4 regions of the Symbiobacterium turbinis genome follow, and region 2 is predicted to be linked to each of the others. Evidence: riboswitches for the same ligand, from Rfam matches in the RefSeq annotation. Region 2 holds a riboswitch; each other region holds the start of a gene.

Region 1 (3,201 bases), 980 kb from region 2:
GGCCACGGCTCCGAGCCTGCACTTCATCCGCGCGGACATCTCCGCCGAGGTGACGCCGATCATCGGCACCGCCAAGCAGGGCGAGGAGCTGGTTCAGTACCTGCTGGACCGGTTCGAGGACGACCCGCAACAGCTCTGGGAGTTCGACATCTTCGGCAAGTCGCTGCACGAGCTGGTGCAGGAGGGCATCCGGGCCAAGCTGCACCGCATGCCCGACGACGCGCAGGTGAAGCTGCAGGAGACGCTCAGCCGCATCATCAACGAGGGATCAGGCGGGCTGATCTGCATCATTATCTAAGTCGGGAGGGGGGCATCGCCCCCCCTCCCGACTTACCGGGCACCGGAGCTGCTTCGGAGAAGGGGCAGATCCGGCCCGCCCCTGCGGAGGCGGCCTACTTCTTGGTGATCCGCACCTTCCAGGCCTCCGGCCCCTGCTCCTCGTACTCCCATTCAAACTGGCCGGTGAGCTCGGCGGCGAACTGGTAGTACAGCGGCTTGGGGTCGTGGTCGTTGATGAGGCGCATCGCCTCACCGGGGGCCAGCGACTCGAAGGTCTGGAAGATCAGCGGGTGCCGCTGCGCGGGCGGAATCTCGCGAACATCGAGCTCTTTGAGAGCCATGTACCCACACCACCTTTGCCGTTTCTCGCCCTCTATGGTACCCGCTTTCACCCAGGAAAAAGTGATCCGTATCACCGTTCCATGGAAACGAAACCGGCAAGGCGCTTTTCTCGAGGCAAACACTGATCCTGGTATTGACAGCGGTACCGGACTCATGCTACCATCTTCCTCAAACTTCATACGGCGTCCGTCCGGAAGCTTCTTCCGGCGGCTCTTATCCAGAGAGGTGGAGGGAACTGGCCCGATGAAACCCGGCAACCCAGGCGCGTGGCGGCGTCTGAAGGTGCCAATTCCACCGGCGGCAGCCCGCCGGAAGATAAGAGAGCGGATCCACTGAGCAATCCAGCGCTTTGCCAGCCGCTCCCTTATCGGGAGCGGCTTTTTCGATGGTCGGAAATGCGCATGCGTCAGGGGAGGAGTACGCATGCAGTCGTGCTGGGGGGCGTCTCGTTCCTGGGGTTCCTGGCTGTGGTCTGGTGGGGGCTGCATCAGCCACGACACTGACCAGCGCAGCGGCTCTCCTGGGGGTGCAGGCCCTGAACCTGCCCATGCGGGAGACGACGCTTGCCCCGGGCCTCCTGGTACTGGGCGTTGGGTTTGCCGGTCAGGCTCTGGGAATGCTGAGTGCAGCGGCATCCATAAAGTGATGGGGATAGAGGGGGTGGGGGCGTGACCGCGGCAACAGTGTCCACCTTGCTGTCGCGGCGGCAGTACGCACGGGTGGCGTTTCCGGACTTCCCGCTGGTTCTGGAGAGCGGTCGGACCCTCACGGCGGTGACCCTCTGTTACGAGGTCTTCGGTCGGCTGAACGCGACGGCCGACAACGCCATTCTGGTCTGCCACGCCCTGACCGGGGACAGTCACGTGGCCGGCCGGTACAGGCCGGACGACCGGAAGCCGGGCTGGTGGGACGACGCGGTGGGGCCGGGCAAGGCCCTGGATACCGACCGGTACTGCGTGATCTGCTCCAACGTGCTGGGCGGCTGCCAGGGTTCGACGGGGCCCGGGTCCGCGAATCCCGAGACCGGCCGGCCCTACGGTCTGGACTTCCCCGTCGTCACCGTCCGCGACATGGTCCGCGCCCAGGCCAGGCTGCTGGACCTGCTCGGGGTAAGGCGGCTGGTGGCGGTGGTGGGCGGCTCGCTGGGGGCCATGCAGGCGCTGGAGTGGGCAGCGACATATCCGGACCGCATGCGGGGCATCATCCCCATCGGCGGCGCGGGCCGCTTTCACCCGCAGGGCATCGCCTTCAACGAGGTGCAGCGGCAGGCCATCCTGAACGACCCCGACTTCCGGGGCGGGCAGTACTACGGCACGCCGGGCCCTGTGCGGGGGCTGGCCACGGCCCGCATGCTGGGCATGATCACCTATCGGTCCGACGAGTCGATGTGGACCCAGTTCGGCCGAGACGTTCTCGGCGGGGTCAGCCCACTGGAGCAGGGCTTCGGGGTCGCCTACCAGGTGGAGTCGTACCTGCACTACCAGGGGCAGAAGCTGGTGGAGCGGTTCGACGCCAACTCGTACCTCTACCTCACCCGGGCGATGGATCTGATGGACCTGGGACGGGGACGGGGCTCCTACGAGGCGGCCCACGGGCTGATCAAGGCGAAGGTGCTGGCCATCGGGATCCGTTCGGACCTGCTGTTCCCCCCGTACCTGCAGCAGGAGACCGTGGAACTGGTGCGGGCGGCCGGCGGCCAGGCGGAGTACCTGGAGATGGACTCGCCCTGGGGGCACGATGCGTTCCTGGTGGATTTCGCGCTGATCGAGCAGCCGATCCGGCGCTTCCTGCAGGAGCTGGAGGCGGCAGACGGCTCGGAGGCGTAGACGCTCCTGCAGGGCAGGTGTATAATTAAGGTATTATACCTCCACGTGGTGGAGAGGAGGTGGGATCCATGGACAACTCGGGGAAAGCTGGCAAACGGGCTGTCCGGACCGCTCGCGTGGCGCGCGGAGCCCACCTCGTGAGCGCCTGACCTCGCAGAGACACGCTGGTTGATAGAGGAGGAGAGGGCGCTCTTGGGTATTGTCGTGCAAAAGTTTGGCGGCTCGTCGGTTTCCACCGCCGAGAAGTACCGCCGGGTGGCCAGGCGCATCGCCTGGAAGAAGAAGCAGGGAAATGACGTCGTGGTCGTGGTCAGCGCCCCGGGGGACATGACCGATGAGCTCATCGACCGCGCCCGGTCCATCACGGACCGGCCGTCGCCCCGTGAAATGGACGTACTGCTGGCCACCGGTGAGCAGGTCTCCATCGCGCTGCTCACCATGGCCCTGCACGAGCTGGGGGTCGACGCGGTGTCGCTCACCGGGCCCCAGGCCGGGGTGCAGACCGACGACCATCATCGGGCTGCGAAGATCCTGAACATCGACACCGCCCGCATCCGGCGGGAGCTGGGTGAGGGCAGGGTGGTCATCGTCGCGGGCTTCCAGGGGCTCGACGAGCACGGCGACATCACCACGCTCGGCCGCGGCGGCTCTGACGCCTCGGCGATCGCCCTGGCGGCCTACCTGGAGGCGGATGAGTGCCAGATCTTCACGGACGTGGACGGCGTCTACTCCGCCGACCCGCGACTGGTGCCCA
Region 2 (3,201 bases):
GGCGGTAGGCGGCGGCCCAGGCGGCGCCCATGAGCAGGAGGGCGGCCAGGGCCGCCCCGTCGCGGTTGGCAACCGAGAAGACGCCGGCCACCAGCGGGTGAAACGCCACGAAGAGCGCAGTGGAGTAAGCCGCCCCGGCCCACGCGGGCCAGTGGGCGGTCGCGTCCAGCAGGAGCCCCCGCCAGTAGAACTCCTCGAACCACGGGTTCATGAGGGCGAACAGCAGCCAGGCGACCAGGATGGTGGGATCCGCCAGCAGGTGCAGGTTCTGCAGCAGGATCGGCAGGGGGATGAGGCCGACGAGCAGGGCCAGCGCCGTCCAGCCCCGGGCCCCGCGGGCGAGGGCGGTCCAGCGTCTCAGGGATCCGGGCTCACGGCCCAGGGCGATGGCGCCCCCAAGGAGGCCCCAGTAGAGCAGGACCGTCGGCGCCCAGCCCCAGGGGCCCAGCGCGCGCAGCGCAACCCGGGCGGCGACGTGGCAGGCGGCGATGATGAGGATCGGGGAGAGGATCAGGTACCGGCGGTTCATCGTGGCACCTCCTTCGTGGCGGTGGCACCCGCGTGACATAACAGCATAATATTGTTACGAGGCGGAATTGGCAATACCAGGTCTCTGGCGTGCGCCCGCCCGTACGGCGGCGGGTTCGCCTGGCGCGGGATGCGGGGCGGGCTGCGGCGCCGCGGTATGCCGGCTTCTGTAACCTTAAGGAACTCGTAAGATATAGGTGAACAGGAAGCAAGGTCCCTGCGGTACGGTAGGGGTATCAAGCTGGATGGAGGATACCCCTGGTGTACAGTCGCAGATGGCTGCTTCCGCTGCTCCTGTTGCTTGCTCTCCCACTCACCGTCTGGGGTGCGCTGCCGACCGCGGCGGTGGATCCTGGGCGGGACGTGCAGGCGATCGGCCGCTGGATCCGGGACCGGCAGGATCCGGCGGCGCCCGCCCCGCAGTCTCCTTTCGCCTGGCCGGCTCCCGGGCACACCGAGATCACGTCGGACTACGGCTTCCGGCTGCACCCGGTGCTGAAGCGGCTCCGGCTGCACGCAGGCGTCGACATCGGCGCACCCGAGGGGGCGGCTGCGGTCGCGTGCTTCGACGGCGTCGTGATCGCCGCAGCAGAGCTCCCGGCTTACGGGCAGGTCGTCGTGCTGGACCACGGTGGGGGGCTGGCCAGCGTCTACGCCCACCTGTCGGCGATCGCCGTGGAGGAGGGCGACCGGCTGCAGCGCGGCGACGAGGTGGGGCGCATCGGCGCGACCGGTCAGGTGACGGGCCCGCACCTGCACTTTGAGCTGTGGCAGGGCGGCGAGCCGGTGGATCCCCTGCGCCTCGCGAACCTGGCGGGCTTGCCCTAGGGAGTGGGGGTTGCTATACTGTCCCCAAACAATTCAATACCCGCTCGATTCATCGAGAGTGGCGGAGGGACTGGCCCCATGATGCCACGGCAACCGCTCCGGTCTGGAGAACGGTGCCAAGTCCAGCGGACGTCAGGTCCGAGAGATGAAGCGTGCGCAGCAGTCGGCTGTCTGCGAACCCTTCGTTCTCGAAGGGTTCTTTATGTCTAAAGAGATAAGGAGGGAGCGCCATGGCCCGCTTGATGCACAGGCTGCAGCAGGGCGCGTTCTGCGTCACGGTGGAGATCGACCCGCCCAAGGGGGCGAGCGTCACGAAGACATTGGAGCGGGTACGGCGCTTCGGCGACCGGGTCGATGCGGTGAACGTGGCGGACTGCCCGATGGCCAACGTGCGGATGAGCCCCATCACCCTGGCCCACCTGCTGCAGCGGGACGGCCAGGTGGAGGCCATCTTCCACCTGACCACCCGGGACCGCAACGTCATCGGCCTGCAGGCCGAACTGCTGGGCGCGGCGGGGCTGGGGGTCCGCAACATCCTGGCCCTGCGCGGCGACAACCCGGAGCAGGGCGACCACCCCGGCGCCCGGGGCGTGTTCGAGGTGGACACCATCGGGCTGATCCGGCTGGCGGCCACGCTGAACCGGGGGCAGACGCTCGCGGGTGGCGCCCTGGAGCAGGGCACCGACTTCGCCATCGGCTGCGCCTGCAATCCGGCGGCGGAGGACCTGGAGGCCGAGGTCTCCCGGCTCGAGCAGAAGGTGGAGGCCGGGGCACACTTTGCGCAGACCCAGCCCATTTACGACCCCCGTCAGCTGGAGCGGTTCCAGGCGAAGCTGGCGGGCCGGGTGAAGATCCCGATCCTCTACGGCATCCTGCCGCTGAAGAGCTATGAGTTTGCCGACCGGCTGAACCGGACCGTGCCGGGCATCGTCATCCCCGACTGGGCCCTGGAGCGGATGCGGGGCAAGGGCGAGGAGGAGGGGCTGCGGCTCGTCGCCGAGCTGCTGCGGGAGATCGGGCCCCACGTTCACGGGGTGCACATCTTCCCGATGAACAGCGCAAAGCGGGTCGTGGCGGTCCTGGATATCATCGACGAACTGGGACTGCGCCAGTCGGCCCGCGCGGGGGTGTAGGCAAGCTGCAGCACACGATTCTGCGCCCGGCCGTGGACGAGCTTGCGGCTCCGCTTCCCGAGGTGCTCCGCCTGCTGGGCTACCGGCAAGGGCGCACGCGGCTTTCCCAGCGTGATCTGGCCCTGGTGGAGCGAGGCCTCGCCCTGGCGCGGGAGGCGGCGACGCCGGCCGCCAGTGTGGCCTACTGCGCCGTCACCGTGGAGGGGGATGGGGTCCGCGCCGGCGTGCCGGGGATCGGGTGGCGCTCCCGCAGCCTGGCCCGGCTGCTGGCCGGGGCCGACGGCGTCTCGCTGGTGGCGGCCACCCTGGGTCCGGGCGTGGACGAACTGACTCGGGATCTGTTCGCACGGGACGAGTACGCCCTCGCCGCGGTGGTGGATGCGGCGGGCTCGGTCCTGGTGCAGGGGCTCGCGGAGTGGGTGCGGGAGGCGCTGCTGCACCGGGCTGGTCTTGCACACGCCGGCGCCGGTCAGGTCGGCGTGAAGCTGACGCCGCTGTACGGCCCCGGCTACGGCGACTGGCCGGTGGAGGAGCAGATCGGGCTGGTGACCCTGGCGGGCGGCCCGCAGATCGGCCTTAGTTGCACGCCGACGTGTTACCTGGTGCCGCAGAAGTCGCTGGTGGGTCTGATCGGGTGGCTGCCTCCGGAAGGGCGGGACTGGTCGCCGGTGGGCTGCACCCGCTGCACGCTGGTGGACTGTGCGTACCGGGT
Region 3 (3,201 bases), 1.2 Mb from region 2:
GCCGGCCAGCACGCCCAGAGCCAGGACGGAAACCAGTGCAAGACTCACGATGCGCTTCATTCGCTCAACCTCCCATGTTTTCGATAACCCTATTTATGCGTAAACCTGTTGGCCAGGCTGTCGCCGATCCACTGCATGACCTGAACCATGACGACCAGGATCACCAGGCTGACGTACATGACGTCCATCTCGTACCGGGCGTAGCCCCACTTCACGGCGACGTCGCCCAATCCGCCGCCGCCGATGGCGCCGGCCATCGCCGAGTAGCCGACGACGTTCACCAGCATCAGGGCCGTGCCCCGCACCAGCGACGGCCTGGCCTCCGCCAGGAGCACCTTGGTGACCACCTGCCAGTTGGTGGAGCCCATGGCCAGGGCAGCCTCAACCAGGCCGGGGCTCACCTCGTGGAGCGCCTGCTCCACGACCCGCCCCATGAAGGGAACGGCCGCGACCACCAGCGGAACGATGGCCGCCGTGGTGCCGATGGAACTGCCGACGATCGCCCTCGTGAGCGGGGTGACCGCCACCATCAGAATGACAAAGGGCGTCGAGCGGCCGATGTTCACCAGAACACCGAGGACGCGGTTGAGCCCCGGCTTTTCCCAAAGGCCGCCCCGGGCGGTGATCACCAGCAGCACACCCAGGGGCAGGCCCAGGAGGAGCGTGAAGAAGGCGGCGGCACCCACCATGTAGAGCGTCTCCCAGGTGGCTTTCGCCATCATCGGCCCCAGGTTAACCATGCGGAATCACCTCCGGCGAGACCCCCTGCTCCTCGAGGAACCGCAGGGCAGCCTGAATGTCCTCCGGCCGGCCGGTGAGCTCCACCAGCAGCCGGCCCACCGTCGCTCCGGCAATCCGCTCGACCGCGCCGTGAACGATGTTGGCGTCCACCTGGAACCGGCGCACCATCGCGCTGATCAGCGGCTGGTCGGCTGAGGCGCCCACGAAGAAGAGCACAACCCGCACCCCTTCTGGGTGGATCCGGACGGCCACGTCTCCCACGGGTTCGTAAAACAGCTCCCGCAGCCGGGAGCCCGGCCGGCCGATCAGTTCCAGCACGCCGCCCTGCTCCACCACCGTGCCGCCCTCCAGGATGGCCACGGAGTCGCAGACCTGCTTCACCACCTCCATCTGGTGGGTGATCAGGAGGATGGTCAGCCCGAGCCGCTGGTTGATCTCCCGGAGCAGCGCCAGCACCGACCGGGTGGTGTCCGGATCCAGTGCCGATGTGGCCTCATCGGAGAGCAGAACCTTCGGCCCGGGCGCCAGCGCCCGCGCGATGCCCACCCGCTGCTTCTGGCCGCCGGAGAGCTGGGCCGGATAGGCGTCGGCCTTGTCCGACAGCCCCACCAGGGCCAGCAGCTCCTCCACCCTCTCCCAGATGCGCTGGCGGGGCCAGCCGGCCACCTCCAGCGGGTAGGCCACGTTGCCAAAGACCGTGCGGGCATCGAACAGGTTAAACTGCTGGAAGATCATACCCATCTCCTGGCGCGCGGCCCGCAGCTCCTGGGGGCTGAGGCGGGTGATCTCCCGCCCGTCCACCCAAACCTCGCCTGCTGTCGGACGCTCCAGCAGATTGACGCACCGGATGAGGGTAGACTTTCCGGCTCCGCTCTGGCCGAGTATGCCGAAAATCTGCCCCCTGGGCACGTGCAGGCTGACATCGCTCAAGGCCACGATCTCCTGCCCATTCTGTTTGAATATCTTCGTGAGGCCCTTGAGCTCGATCACGAGGCCTTACCTCCATTTCGGCAATAGAAAAGTGCGCCCCACAATAGAGGCGCACAGAATCAACATCATCGTCTTCCGGCTGCCTCTTATCTTCGGGAGAGCAGATGCCCTCCCCAGGAATTGGCACCGCTGCACGCCGGGGCACGTGCCGGTTGCCGTGGCGTCATCGGGCCAGTCCCTCAGCCTACTCTGGATAAGAGTCAACGCTATGCAGTTTGTATTGAAGCTAAAGATACCACGGCGCGCCGAATGCGTCAACCAGGAATCTGTGGTTGATCGTCAGTTGGAACTCAGCGGGGCCAGCACGCGCGGCACCTCAGGGCCCGAGCCCTCAGGGTGCGCGGTGACCAGGATGTTCGCGCCGCAGGTGAGGGCCCTGGCCTGCAGGACCGGGTCGTCGGTGGCCACCCACAGATCGGCGTCAGGCAGGCAGAGCCTGGTGATGGCCAGCACCCGCAGCACATCGGCGGCCGCGTCGACGGAGCGCACCACCACGCCGGTGACGGCTGCGTTGCGCAGGACCTCCAGGTCGTCGGCGATGTCCTCATCGGTCTGGCCGGCGATGCCCACGCAGATGCCCCCCGTCACCCGGAAACCGAGACCCTTCAGCCACAGGCCGCGGGTGAGCCGGTCGGCCGGCGACTGGCCCGGGTACAGGTGCGCGAAGAGCTCCGGATTGCAGCAGTCGTGTGGCAGCAGGTACTCCACGGCGCCGGCCTGACGCCACTGCGCATAGACGTCGTACGCCCGATCGCCCAGACAGAGGGCAATGTGCATCTCTGTCTGCGCCGCGATCTTCCGAATGAGGTCCGCCACGTCACCCACGGCCTGGTACTCCGACGATGCGCACAGCAGCACCGACTCGCAACCTTTCTGCCACGCAGTCACCACGTCATTGACCACACTGTCGGGTTCGCTGACTTCGAGGTCGACGAGCAGGCGCAGCGACGGCTCTTGACCCTTGTTCTGCCGGCAGATTCGGCCGGCGACTTCAAGCAGATTTCGGTACTCGTCTTCCTCGGCACGCAACATGAGCAGAATCTCCCGGCGACTAGGCGTACGGCCGGCTTCGGCACGACGAAGGATCGGCCCAATCACACGATCACCTGCCTCTTGTGACAGCCGTCACAAATATCGTACCGGATTGTCTGGCAATAGCCTATTCCGGGAAAGGCCCATTTCTTTGTGGCTACTTTTGTTCACGCGGTACTATCATCCAGTCCACAACCTGCGCCGCCACCTCGTCCCGGCCGCGTTCCAACACCAGGAAGTGTCCCCGCCCCGGCAGCACCAAGAGCCGGGCCGATGGGAGGCGCGCCGCAAGGTAGGCGGCGCTGTCCGGCGCAATCCAGTCATCGCGGTCGCCCTGCACGGCCAGGACGGGGGCCTCCACCCGCCCGAGCTGCCGCCGCGTGAGGCGCGCGAGGCGCACCAGCGACCGGAGGGCGGGCATAACGCGGGCCGGCGTGC
Region 4 (3,201 bases), 1.0 Mb from region 2:
GCGGCCACGGCCCGGGCCACGGCCTCCTGGCGCGTGAGGCGACCGGATTGCAGGACCAGGGCACATCCGTACCGCTGGGCGAGCCGGGTCAGGATGGCGGCCGACTCGTCCCGGGAGCCGAGATCCACCAGCACCAGCTCGCCGTCCGCCTCCCGGGCGATCCGGCCCAGCACGTCCTCGATCCGGTCCGCCTGGTCCCGCACCAGCACGACGTAGGCCACAGACTCATCCTCCGTCCGCATCCGCCCGATCAGCTCCGCCACGTGGGTCACGGCGCTCACCAGGCCGTACGCCGCCAGGGCCAGCAACCCCCAGAAGAACGCTCCCTCCCGCACCGCCACCCCCTCCTGCGAGCCAGAATATGACGGCGCAGGAGCACGGGGCACACATGGCCTTCCCCGGAGTCCCGGGCGCAAAAAGGGGCCGGAACCGAGGAATCGCCTCGGTTCCGGCCCTGAAACATCCCGAATCAGAGGCCCGCCTTCTCCCGCAGCACCGCCGCCCGGTCGGTGCGCTCCCACGGCAGGTCGAGGTCGGTACGGCCGAAGTGGCCGTAAGCGGCCGTCTGCCGGTAGATGGGACGGCGCAGGTCGAGATCGCGGATGATCGCGGCCGGGCGCAGGTCGAAGGTCTCCCGCACCAGCTCGGCCAGCCGCTCGTCGGGCAGCTTGCCCGTGCCGAAGGTGGTCACCAGGATCGAGACCGGCTGCGCCACGCCGATGGCGTAGGCCAGCTGCACCTCGCACTTGGAGGCCAGCCCAGCCGCCACGATGTTCTTGGCGACCCAGCGCGCCGCGTAGGCGCCGGACCGGTCGACCTTCGTCGGATCCTTGCCCGAGAAGGCCCCTCCGCCGTGGCGGGCGTAGCCGCCGTACGTGTCCACGATGATCTTCCGGCCCGTCAGCCCCGCGTCGCCCTGCGGGCCGCCCACCACGAAGCGGCCGGTCGGGTTGATGAAATAGCGCGTGCGGTCATCGATCAGGTTGCGGTCCACCACGTCGAGGATGACGTAGTCGATGACCTCCTTGCGGATCTGCTCCTGCGTGGTATCCGGGTCATGCTGCGTGGAGATGACGATGGTGTCGATGCGCGCCGGCCGGCCGTCCACGTACTCCACCGTCACCTGCGTCTTGCCGTCAGGCCGCAGATAGGGCAGCGTTCCGTTCTTGCGCACCTGGGCCAGCCGCCTTGCCAGGCGGTGAGCCAGGCTGATGGGCATCGGCATCAGCTCGGGGGTCTCGTCGCAGGCGAAGCCGAACATCATGCCCTGGTCGCCGGCGCCGAGCTCGCAGCTCCTTCTCGGTCACCTCGCCCCGCACCTCGATCGCCACATCCACGCCCTGCGCAATGTCCGGAGACTGCGGGTCGATGGCCGTCATCACCCCGCACGTCGAACCGTCAAAACCGTACTTGGCGCGGGTGTAGCCGATGTCGCGCACCACGTCGCGCACGAGGTTGGGGATGTCCACGTACGCGGTGGTGGTGATCTCACCGGTGACGATGACCAACCCGGTGGTCAGCATGGTCTCGCACGCGACGCGGGCCCTCGGGTCGAGCGCCAGGATCGCGTCGAGCACCGCGTCCGAGATCTGATCCGCCATCTTGTCCGGATGCCCTTCGGTGACGGATTCAGAGGTGAAGAGGTACCGCCCCTTCTGCTCAAACATCTGATTATCTACCTCCTCTGACGGCTTGAAACCGGCCAGGCGATTACACATCAAAACACCCTCTTCACACGCGAAGAGGGTGGATGACACTGCTCTTCCCTCTTATCTTCCGGTAGTGTGCCCGGCTGGACTTGGCACCTTACCTGCTCACGCAGGCTGGTTGCCGAAGCTTCATTGGGCCAGTTCCCTCCGCTTCTCTTGATAAGAGTATTCAGTTGCGAATAGGATACCACCGCTCCCAATGGGTGTCAAGGACGACTACTGGGCGTGCGTTTCCCCGGGCGCGTCAGCCAGCGCGAACTTCAGCGTGGCCTCCGCCTTCAGCTCGTCGCCCACAAAGGCCTTCCCCTTCCCGATGCCCAGGCCGCGGCGCATGGCCACCATCTCCACTTCCAGGCGGAGTTGGTCGCCGGGCAGCACCGGCCGGCGGAACCGGGCCTCGTCGATGCCGGCGAACAGCGGCACCTTCCCGGCATTTTCGGGCTGCGAGAGCACCGCCACCGCGCCCGCCTGCGCCATGGCCTCCAGAATCAGCACGCCGGGAAAGATGGGGTTGCCCGGGTAGTGCCCCTGAAAGACCGGCTCGTTCATGGACAGGTTCTTGACCGCGACCACCCGCTTGCCGGGCTCGAGCTCCAGCACCCGGTCGATCATCAGCATCGGGTACCGGTGCGGGATGATCTCCATGATCTGCCTGATGTCCAGTGGATACGCCCCCTAATCTCCGGGAATTCTTATGTTGAGTATTCCCCAAACGGCCCCCTTCTCCTCTCGACCCCCGGCGCATGCTGCACCCTTCTGCTGCCTGTTCCCGGCTTGTCCTGTACCCTTCTGCTGCCGCATCCTGGCTCGTTCTGCACCGGCTCCTTCCCGGTCCCGGCCTGTCCTGCACCCGGCTGTTGGCCCGCAACCGGGGCTTGACGCAAGCCGCGTTGAACGCTACCATAACCCTACGGGGTATGGGATATACCGCGGAGGTGTTGCAGAGTGATCACGGTTACCCCGGAGGCCGCCGCCGAAATCGCCCGGCGCCTGGAAGGCAAGCCGGAAAACGTCGGCTTCCGCATCTACGTTCAGGGTTTTGGATGAGGCGGCCCCAGCCTGGGCCTGGCTCTGGAAGAGCCGAGAGACACCGACGTAACCATCGTCGAAGGTGACGTGCGCGTCTACCTGGAGCAGCGGGTTGCCCACTGGTTCCAGGGCGCGGAACTGGGTTTTGAGCAGGATCCCTGGGGCGGGGGTTTCACGTTCAACCACCCCAACCTCGGGAGTTGCTAGAACCAATTGCGGGGAGCGGCTGTCCGCTCCCCGTTCTTAATGCATTTCGACTGGTCGCACCTACATTTCGGCTTAATCACACCTGCATTTCAGCTAGTCTCACCTGCATTTGACTGGTCGCACCCGCATTTCGGCTGGCCATACCCGTACACCCACCCGGCCCAATGGTACTTTAATGCGTAGGGATATAGACTTTCGCACTCCATGTGAAATCATTCCCGAGAACAATAGCCAGCCTCCTACCCGGGTCCTAACA

What was found. Region 2 has a riboswitch for S-adenosylmethionine ahead of ACZ45O_RS09570 (methylenetetrahydrofolate reductase). Riboswitches for the same ligand answer to the same signal wherever they lie in the genome.
Region 1: another riboswitch for S-adenosylmethionine. It lies ahead of metX (homoserine O-acetyltransferase MetX); the one in region 2 lies ahead of ACZ45O_RS09570 (methylenetetrahydrofolate reductase).
Region 3: another riboswitch for S-adenosylmethionine. It lies ahead of ACZ45O_RS15385 (methionine ABC transporter ATP-binding protein); the one in region 2 lies ahead of ACZ45O_RS09570 (methylenetetrahydrofolate reductase).
Region 4: another riboswitch for S-adenosylmethionine. It lies ahead of metK (methionine adenosyltransferase); the one in region 2 lies ahead of ACZ45O_RS09570 (methylenetetrahydrofolate reductase).

What each region holds. Positions count from the first base shown of each region.
Region 1 is NZ_AP042433.1:1,027,324-1,030,524, forward strand. It holds gene spoIVA (stage IV sporulation protein A) at 1-298, shown strand, start outside; gene ACZ45O_RS04895 (DUF2249 domain-containing protein) at 393-620, opposite strand; SAM riboswitch class I at 832-943, shown strand; gene metX (homoserine O-acetyltransferase MetX) at 1,290-2,447, shown strand; gene ACZ45O_RS04905 (aspartate kinase) at 2,640-3,201, shown strand, end outside.
Region 2 is NZ_AP042433.1:2,011,736-2,014,936, reverse strand. It holds gene ACZ45O_RS09580 (CPBP family glutamic-type intramembrane protease) at 1-529, opposite strand, end outside; gene ACZ45O_RS09575 (M23 family metallopeptidase) at 790-1,356, shown strand; SAM riboswitch class I at 1,403-1,508, shown strand; gene ACZ45O_RS09570 (methylenetetrahydrofolate reductase) at 1,587-2,489, shown strand; gene ACZ45O_RS09565 (hypothetical protein) at 2,522-3,201, shown strand, end outside.
Region 3 is NZ_AP042433.1:3,201,058-3,204,258, reverse strand. It holds gene ACZ45O_RS15395 (MetQ/NlpA family ABC transporter substrate-binding protein) at 1-60, opposite strand, end outside; gene ACZ45O_RS15390 (methionine ABC transporter permease) at 90-740, opposite strand; gene ACZ45O_RS15385 (methionine ABC transporter ATP-binding protein) at 733-1,731, opposite strand; SAM riboswitch class I at 1,815-1,931, opposite strand; gene ACZ45O_RS15380 (biotin synthase BioB) at 2,011-2,763, opposite strand; gene ACZ45O_RS15375 (alpha/beta hydrolase) at 2,921-3,201, opposite strand, start outside.
Region 4 is NZ_AP042433.1:3,059,250-3,062,450, reverse strand. It holds gene ACZ45O_RS14700 (glycosyltransferase) at 1-335, opposite strand, end outside; partial or broken gene metK (methionine adenosyltransferase) at 470-1,667, opposite strand; SAM riboswitch class I at 1,767-1,875, opposite strand; gene fabZ (3-hydroxyacyl-ACP dehydratase FabZ) at 1,926-2,372, opposite strand.